Regions from separate parts of the Streptomyces sp. NPDC088246 genome, predicted to be linked through region 1. Evidence: riboswitches for the same ligand, from Rfam matches in the RefSeq annotation. Region 1 holds a riboswitch; the other holds the start of a gene.
What was found. Region 1 has a riboswitch for thiamine pyrophosphate ahead of ACIPEK_RS02980 (thiamine ABC transporter substrate binding subunit). Riboswitches for the same ligand answer to the same signal wherever they lie in the genome.
Positions count from the first base shown of each region.

Region 2: it holds a riboswitch for thiamine pyrophosphate, as region 1 does, so the genes downstream of both, thiC (phosphomethylpyrimidine synthase ThiC) here and ACIPEK_RS02980 (thiamine ABC transporter substrate binding subunit) in region 1, are expected to answer to the same signal.

Region 1 is NZ_JBIURV010000002.1:91,435-96,083, forward strand. Features, by position in the region: gene ACIPEK_RS02975 (ABC transporter permease) at 1-457, opposite strand, end outside; gene ACIPEK_RS02980 (thiamine ABC transporter substrate binding subunit) at 634-1,743, opposite strand; TPP riboswitch at 1,818-1,934, opposite strand; gene rlmN (23S rRNA (adenine(2503)-C(2))-methyltransferase RlmN) at 1,976-3,082, opposite strand; gene ACIPEK_RS02990 (phosphatidate cytidylyltransferase) at 3,184-4,269, opposite strand; gene frr (ribosome recycling factor) at 4,269-4,649, opposite strand, start outside.
Region 2 is NZ_JBIURV010000014.1:13,412-18,060, reverse strand. Features, by position in the region: gene thiC (phosphomethylpyrimidine synthase ThiC) at 1-1,372, opposite strand, end outside; TPP riboswitch at 1,365-1,498, opposite strand; gene ACIPEK_RS20360 (YibE/F family protein) at 1,569-2,891, shown strand; gene ACIPEK_RS20355 (SsgA family sporulation/cell division regulator) at 2,972-3,409, opposite strand; gene ACIPEK_RS20350 (IclR family transcriptional regulator) at 3,511-4,281, opposite strand; gene ACIPEK_RS20345 (DUF5326 family protein) at 4,524-4,649, opposite strand, start outside.

The sequences.
Region 1 (4,649 bases):
GGTCGAGTTGTGACCACAGCCCGCCCACGGTCCGCACGACCACCGCGTAGTTGAAGAAGACATGGGCGAGCAGAATCGCCCAGACGGTGGTGTCGAGCCGTATGCCCCAGAGTTCGTCGAGGAACCCGCCGCGTCCCAGCAGCGCCAGGAAGGCGGTCCCGACGACGACGGTCGGCAGGACGAACGGCACGGTGACGACCGCCCGCAGCAGTTGTTTGCCGGGGAAGTCGAAGCGGGCGAAGACATAGGCGCCGGGCAGCGCGATCAGCAGGGTCAGCGCGGTCGAGGCGAGCGCCTGCCAGGTGGTGAACCAGAGGACGTCGCGAATGTCCGGCCGGGTCAGCACCTCGCCGATCCGGCCGAACTGCCAGACACCGTCCGCCTTCAGCCCGCGGCCGACGATCGCGGCGACCGGGTAGGCGAAGAACAGCGCGAAGAACGCGACGGGCACGGCCATCAGGCCGAGCCGCACCACGCTCGCGCGCCAGGCCTTTGCGCGCGCCGGGTTCGCGCGCGCGGAGCGGGCGCGCGGCCTCTTCCCGCGCGGCCCCTCCCCGTGCCCGCTCTTCCCGTGCTCGCTCTTCCCGTGCTCGCTCCTCCCGCCCGCGTCCGTTCCGCGTACGGGAGTCTTCGCTACTTCACTACGAGCGAGGACCACGACTGAACCCACTGCTCACGGTTCTTGGAAATCTCGTCGGGGGCGACGGTCGTCGGCCTGTCCACCGTCGCGCCGAACTTCGTGAAGAGTTCCGGCAGTTCCGCACTCTTGGTGACCGGGTTGACGAACATGTTGAGTGGCATGTCCTCCTGGAACTTCTTGCTGATCAGGAAGTCCAGCAGGGCCTTGCCGCCCGCCTCGTTCTTCGCGCCGTCCAGCAGACCCGCGAACTCGATCTGACGGAAGCAGGTCCCGGTGGCGACCCCGGTCGGGGCCTCGGCCGGCTGCGGCTTCGCGTACAGCACCTCGACGGGCGGGCTGGAGGCGTACGAGACGACGAGCGGCCGGTCGGCCTTGGCCTTCTTGCCGCCCGCGGAGCCGGAGAACTCCTCGTTGTACGCCTGCTCCCAGCCGTCGACGACCTTGACGCCGTTGCTCTTCAGCTTCTTCCAGTAGTCCTGGTAGCCCTTCTCGCCGTAGGTGGCGATGGTGCCGAGGAGGAAGCCGAGGCCGGGCGAGGAGGTCCCGGCGTTCTCCGTGACGAGGAGGTTCTTGTACTCGGGCTTCGCCAGGTCGTCGAAGGACCGAGGCGGCGCAAGCTTCTTGTCGGCGAAGTACTTCTTGTCGTAGTTGATGCAGATGTCGCCGGTGTCGACCGGGGTGACCCGGTGCTCGGCGTCCAGTTGGATGCCGGCCGCCACCTGGTCGAGGCCCTTCGCCTCGTACGGCATGAAGAGACCGCTGTCGAGAGCGCGGGAGAGCAGGGTGTTGTCGACGCCGAAGAACACATCGCCGCGCGGGGAGCCCTTGGTCAGGATCTCCTGGTTGAGCGCAACACCCGCGTCACCGCTCTTCAGCACCTTGACGGTGTAGCCGGTCTCTTCCGTGAACTCCTTGAGCACATCCTTGGAGGCGTTGAAGGAGTCATGGCTGACGAGAGTCACGGTCTTCGAGCCGGAGCTCTTCGTGGAGCCGGAACCGGAGTCCGACTCGCCGGAACTCCCGCATCCGGCAAGTGCCGTGACACCGAGCGCGGCGACGACAGCCGTCGCCGCAAGCTGCTTGGTTCTGCGTGTGGTGCTCATTGTGGATTCCTCCTGGGTTTTGGCCAGGAAGAGACGCGGCCCCACCCCTGGAGAAGCGGGCAGGGCGCAACAGCATGAGTTGATGACCGAACTTCCTACCCGGAATGACCCGGGCGAGGTTCAGAGGGTCTGCGGCCGACCTGTTCTCGGTGCCGCACTCTCAGCGCTGTGGCGCTCCCCTGTCGGAATATGAAGTTGATTTCAGGCCCAGGCTACACGGGCCGTTCCGGCCTCAGCGCTCGGCTGCCGCCAACTGCCCGCAGGCCCCGTCGATCTCCTGACCGCGGGTGTCCCGCACGGTCACCGGCACTCCGTGTGCCGCGATCGCCTCGACGAACGCCTTCTCGTCCTCGGGCCGCGAGGCGGTCCACTTGGAGCCGGGCGTCGGGTTCAGCGGGATCAGATTGACGTGCACACGCTTGCCCTTGAGGAGCCGGCCGAGCCGGTCACCGCGCCACGCCTGGTCGTTGATGTCCCGGATCAGCGCGTACTCGATGGAGATGCGGCGGCCGGACTTCTCCGCGTACTCCCACGCGGCGTCCAGCACCTCGCCCACCTTCCAGCGCGTGTTCACGGGGACGAGCGTGTCGCGCAGCTCGTCGTCCGGTGCGTGCAGGGAGACGGCGAGGCGGCACTTGAAGCCCTCGTCGGCGAAGCGGAGCATCGCGGGCACCAGGCCCACGGTGGAGACGGTGATCCCGCGCTGCGAGAGCCCCAGCCCATCCGGTTCCGGGTCGGTCAGCCGGCGGATCGCGCCGACCACCCGGTTGTAGTTGGCCAGCGGCTCGCCCATGCCCATGAAGACGATGTTGGAGAGCCGCGCCGGACCGCCGGGGACCTCCCCGTCGCGCAGCGCGCGCATGCCGTCCACGATCTGGTGGACGATCTCCGCGGTCGACAGATTGCGGTCGAGACCGGCCTGTCCCGTGGCGCAGAACGGGCAGTTCATCCCGCATCCCGCCTGCGACGAGATGCACATCGTCACCCGCTCCGGGTAACGCATCAGGACGGACTCGACAAGTGTCCCGTCGTGCAGCTTCCACAGCGTCTTACGGGTGGTGTCGTCGTCACAGCTGATGTGGCGGACCACCGACATCAGGTCGGGGAACATCGCCTCGGCGAGCTTGTCCCGCGAACCGGCCGGGATGTTGGTCCACTCGGCCGGGTCGTGCGCGTACCGCGCGAAGTAGTGCTGTGAGAGCTGCTGGGCGCGGAACGGCTTCTCGCCGATCGCGGCGACGGCTTCCTTGCGCTCGGCGGGCGTGAGGTCGGCGAGGTGCCGCGGCGGCTTCTTGGCTCCGCGGGGCGCGACGAAAGTGAGTTCTCCGGGCTTAGGCATGGTTCATCCAGTGTCGCAGACAGAACAGTGAGGGCCCGCCGCCCTGTGGACAACGGACCCTCACTCGCAAAAGCCCAGGTCAGAACGGTAGAGCTCAGGTATCAGCCGGAACCCACGAACAGCACCAGCAGCAGCCAGACCACCGGGGCGGTCGGCAGCAGCGAGTCCAGCCGGTCCATGATGCCGCCGTGGCCCGGCAGCAGCGTGCCCATGTCCTTGATCCCGAGGTCCCGCTTGATCATCGACTCGCCCAGGTCACCGAGAGTGGCACTGGCCGCGACCGCGAGTCCCAGCAGCAGTCCCTGCCACCAGGAACCGCCGTCGATCAGGAACTGCATGCACAGCGCACCGGCGACCATCGCGAAGGCGACGGCCCCGAACAGGCCCTCGCGGGTCTTTCCGGGGCTGATGCGCGGTGCGAGCTTGTGCTTGCCGAAGCGCCAGCCGACGGCGTACGCACCCGTGTCGCTGACCACGGTCAGCAGGAGGAAGGTGAGCACCCGCTGAGGGCCGTCGTCCGCGGTAAGGAGCATGGCGACGAAGGTGGCCAGGAACGGTACGTAGAACGCGGCGAACACGCCGGCCGTGACGTCCTTGAGGTAGCCCTCGGGAGGCTCGGTCATCCGCCAGACGAGCACCGCGAGTGCGGTCAGCGCCATCGCCACCCAGGCGCCCTCGGCACCCCGTGCGTATCCGGCCACCACCATCGCCGCGCCACCGACCGCCAGCGGGATGAGCGGCGCCTTGATGCCCTTGCGCTCCTCCAGCCGGGAGGTGAGCTCCCACAGCCCCACGACGACGGCGACGGCGACCACACCGACGAAGACGGCTTTCACGATGAACAGCGAGGCGACGATGACGGCGCCGAGCCCCACACCGACCCCTATCGCGGATCGCAGATCACGGCCCGCACGTTTCTTCTGCGGGGGCGGTGGCGCGGTGGACATGGGCTCCTGCGGCTTCTCGTCACGGAACAGGGGGCCGCCGCTCAGGCGTGCGGCCCCCTGGCCCCGGTCATCACGGTCGTCAGCGTCTCTACCTGCGTCGGGAACGTCCGGCACTATGGGCATGGGCCGAGTCTGCTGGGCGTCATGCACATCGTATGCAGGACCCGCCGGGGCGGCCTGCGTCTCGGGCGCACCCCAGCGGCCGGCTCCCTGCGGGGCGCCCCAGGAAGAGTCGTTCATCAGACTTCGAGCAGCTCGGCTTCCTTGTGCTTGAGCAGCTCGTCAACCTGTGCGACGTACTTCGCGGTGGTGTCGTCGAGCTCCTTCTCGGCGCGACGCACCTCGTCCTCGCCGGACTCCTTGTCCTTGACCAGCTTGTCGAGCGTCTCCTTGGCCTTGCGGCGCACGGCCCGGATGGAGATCTTGGAGTCCTCGGCCTTCGTCTTCGCGACCTTGATGTAGTCGCGGCGACGCTCCTCGGTGAGGTCCGGGAAGGTCACCCGGATGATATTGCCGTCATTGCTCGGGTTGACGCCGAGGTCCGAGTCGCGGATGGCCTGCTCGATGTTGCGCAGCGCGCTCTTGTCGAACGGCGTCACGACGGCCATGCGCGGCTCGGG
Region 2 (4,649 bases), on a different contig from region 1:
CGATCATCGCCGCACCGATGCCCGAGGTGATGTGGTCGTACGCCGGGGCGACATCGGTGGTCAGCGGACCGAGCGTGTAGAACGGCGCCTCCTCGCAGATCTCCTGCTGCAGGTCGATGTTCTCCTTGATCTTGTGCATCGGGACATGGCCCGGGCCCTCGATCATGGTCTGGACGCCGAACCGCTTGGCGATCGTGTTCAGCTCACCGAGCGTGCGCAGTTCGGCGAACTGGGCCTCGTCGTTGGCGTCGGCGATCGAGCCGGGACGCAGCCCGTCGCCCAGCGAGTACGTCACGTCGTACGTGGCGAGGATCTCGCAGAGCTCCTCGAAGTGCTCGTACAGGAACGACTCCTTGTGGTGCGCTAGGCACCAAGCCGCCATGATCGAGCCGCCGCGGGAGACGATGCCGGTCTTGCGGCGGGCGGTCAGGGGGACGTACGGCAGGCGCACGCCGGCGTGGACCGTCATGTAGTCGACGCCCTGCTCAGCCTGCTCGATGACGGTGTCCTTGTAGATCTCCCAGGTCAGCTCCTCGGCCCGCCCATCGACCTTTTCGAGGGCCTGGTAGAGGGGAACGGTGCCGATCGGCACGGGGGAGTTGCGCAGAACCCACTCACGGGTGGTGTGAATGTTGCGGCCGGTGGAAAGGTCCATGACCGTGTCGGCGCCCCAGCGCGTCGCCCATGTCATCTTCTCCACCTCCTCCTCGATGGAGGACGTCACCGCGGAGTTGCCGATGTTGGCATTGACCTTCACCAGGAACCGCTTGCCGATGATCATCGGCTCGATCTCGGGGTGGTTGACGTTGGCCGGCAGCACGGCCCGGCCTGCGGCGATCTCCTCGCGCACCACCTCGGGTTCGATGTTCTCCCGGATTGCCACGTACTCCATCTCCGGGGTGATCTCGCCCCGGCGGGCGTACGCGAGCTGGGTCACCAGCTGCCCGTCCCGGCTTCGTCGGGGCAGGCGCGGGCGGCCGGGGAAGACCGCGTCGAGGTTGCGCAGCCCTTCCCCAAGCTCTCCGCTTCGCTCGAGCAGGGGAGACCCCATTCGCGGCGAGGTGTGCTTGAGCCCGTCGTCCTCGGGGCGGGCGGGGCGGCCCGGGTACTCCTCGGTGTCGCCGCGCGCGATGATCCAGCTCTCGCGCAACGGTGCGAGCCCGCGACGGACATCGGTCTCGGTGGTGGGATCGGTGTACGGGCCCGACGTGTCGTACAGCGCCACGTCCTTGCCGTTGGTGAGGTGCACCTGACGGACCGGCACCCGGAGGTCCGGGCGTGAGCCCTGGACGTATCCCTTGTGCCAGCCGATGGACTTCCCGGCCTCGTCGCTCTGGTTCGAGGCAGGCGTGCGTGCGTCCGATGTGGTCATGAGACCTACTCCCTACGCCGGCATTACCCGGTAACAGGTTCGGCGGTCGGCGCAGCCTCTCCCGTACGGATGTACGGATATCAGCGCCCTCTCAGCCCGGTGCTCCGAGCTCCCGCGTGTGCAAAGGTTCCTCCACGCTAGCGCCCTGCCCGGCGTAATGAACAGAGGGCCCTTCTCTTCTTGCGATGATCGGCCGGTGACGTCCCCCCATACCGGCCCCGAACGGCAGGGCCATCAGCACGGCCACTCCCACAGCCATGGCCCTGCCGAGCCCGTATCCAAACATCTGCGCAAGGTCATCGCGGCCGTGCTGATCCCGTTCGCCACCGCGGTCGTCGTCGGCCTGGCGGTGCTCTGGCCGGGCGGCGCGCCCCCGCACGAGCGGACCGGTGTCGGCTTCGACCGGCAGACCCAGCAGGGAAAGGTGGTGAATATCGACAAAGTGGACTGCAAGGACGTGAATGCTGCCCAGGCACCCATCAGCGGCGAAACCACCCCGCCGCCGGGTAGCGGTCCCGGGCTGTGCGAGCAGGCCACCGTCGAGGTGACGACCGGTCACGACAAGGGCCGGACCTTCGTCGAGATCGTCCAGCCGGACGCACCCCGTCAGTTGCGCGAAGGGCAGGGCGTGGTCGTGGCGTACGCCCCCGACGCACCCCGTGATCTGCAGTACTCGGTGACGGATGTGAACCGGAAGTTCCCGATGACGCTGCTGGCCGGGATCTTCGCCCTGGTCGTGATCGCGGTGGGCAGGATGCGTGGGGTGATGGCACTGGTCGCACTCGCCGTGTCGTTCGCCGTGCTGACCCTGTTCATTCTCCCGGCCATCCTCCAAGGCTCGAATCCACTGCTCGTCGCGGTGGTCGGGGCCAGTGCGATCATGCTGATCGCGCTCTACATGTGCCACGGCCTGACCGCCCGCACGTCGGTCGCGGTGATCGGCACACTGATCTCACTGCTGCTGATCGGGCTGCTCGGGTCGCTCTTCATCGGCTGGGCAAGCCTGACCGGCAACACCGACGACAGCACCGGCCTCATCCACGGCCTGTACCCGCACATCGACATGAGCGGCCTGCTGCTGGCCGGTGTCATCATCGGCTCGCTCGGGGTGCTCGACGATGTGACGGTCACCCAGACATCGGCGGTCTGGGAGCTGCACCAGGCGAACCCGACGATGGGTGCTCGGGGGCTCTACCGGGCAGGGATCAGGATCGGGCGTGATCACATCGCGTCGGTCGTCAATACGCTGGTGCTCGCCTACGCGGGCGCCGCACTGCCGCTGCTGCTGCTGTTCTCGATCGCCCAGAGCAGCGTGGGGACGGTGGCCAACAGCGAGCTGGTGGCGGAGGAGATCGTACGAACGCTGGTCGGTTCGATCGGACTGGTCGCCGCGGTGCCGGTGACGACGGTGCTCGCGGCGCTGGTGGTCTCCGCGGACCGCACAGGGGTCGGCGCGGAAGCCGGAGCTTCGGCACCCGTACGGACCGGGAAGGGCCGTCGTCGTAGGACAAAGCCTTGAACGCCTCCTCACGGAGAGCGATTCACCCATTCGGCAGGTGTTGTGTTCGACCGGCGGGCCGATCGGCGGCGCCGTCCTCCTCAGCCGGCGTTCTGTTCCTCGGCGAGGATCCGGCCCAAGGCCTCTTCCAGGTTGCCCTCGAAGTCACCCAGCGTGCACTCCTGCCCGAGCGGCACGAGTTTGTCCGTCCGGTCGAGGAAGGCCACAAGTGGTGCCGTACCGGCCCTGAAGAGGGCGCGATCCGTGCCCACCTGAAGTCGGATATGTACATCGGACAGCCCCTCGGGCTCCGTGGGCCCGATATGCACATCACCGTCGCCACTGGGGCTGTTGAGGCCGTCGAGCAGCAGCTCACGGCCGAATGCCCAGGTGACGGGGGCGTCGCCGGGCAGATGGAACGTCATCCGGATCGCATACGGATCGCACACTTCGTACCGGAGCTCCACCGGGATCCGGAAAGAGAGTTCCTCGGAGACGAGGAAGCTCATCATGACCTCAGCTTGAACCGACTCGCGCATCGTCCAACCCCGCAGTAGATGAATCTGGCCAGGAATGATCCCCCATGGCCCTATTGACGCCATCGTGGTGCACGCGATAGCAGATCACAAGGAGTGATTTTTCAGATACTGATAGAGAACACGAACGAGCGCAAGAGGCTGGCAACTTCGCCACGTAGTTGTTCGACTGCGGGGAGCAACCGTTCTTCCTGCTCCAGGGGTACCGAAATCGCCATCGCGGCGGCAGTGAATCCGGCTGTGATCGGGATGGCTGCGCAGACCGTGCCCAAGGCGTACTCCTGTCGCTCGATGACAGGTTCCATTCGCTCCAACGACCGCAATCGTTCAAGAAACGCCGGGCGGTCCCTCACCGAGTAGCGGGTCAACGGCCGCACAGGGTGACGGTCCAGATGGTCCTCGCGGGCCTTCTCGTCGAGCTGGCTCAGCAGACACTGACCGATCGCATGGGCGTGCCCGGTCTCCCGGAAGGATGCCCACTCGTCCACCGCGGGTGTGGCGGGGCCGTCGGCGACCGCGATGAGTTCGATCTCACCCTCGCGGTAGACGGCGCAGTACACCGGTGCGCCGATGGTGTCGCGCCAGCGGCTCAGCGACTCGGTCATTCTGCTGCGACGATTCTGCAGCGAACCCTCGTCGACCAGACGCTCGGCGGCGGTCCCGAAGAGGAACACGCCGTTCTCCCGACGCAGATAGCCCTCATGGGTCAGGGTGCGCAGCAGATGGTAGGCAGTGGGGAGGGGAAGGCCCGCTTCCCTGGCCAACTGTTTCGCGGGCGCCCCGTCTCGATGGGCGCCCACAGCTTCCAGCAGCCTCAGCGCTCGCTGGACCGAACCGATCAGCGTCGGGACAGCAGCGCTCGATGCCGTGGTCAACGGTCACCCCCAGGCATGGTGACGGGCGGTCAGCCCGCCTGTGGGGGCCGCCCCCACAGACCGCCGCATGACTGGGATCCGGAGGCCGAACGCCGTACAAACCACTGGTCAGGGTGGTAACGGACAGTAAATTCCCAGGTGGTGGCAGCGGACTGCCACCATATCGGCCGCATCCGTAAGGGGTCTCGTTTCGTCTTGCACTTAGCTCAGCTGGGCTAATCCCCGGTCGGCTTCCGATCGTCCTACCAGTCGCTGCGCGAGGAAGAGGACGACATGAACTTGCGTACGACGAAAACGAGTCCGCCGACCAGGATCACGAAGACCAGAACCTTGAAGAGCAGACCGATCACGAACCCGACCACGCTGGC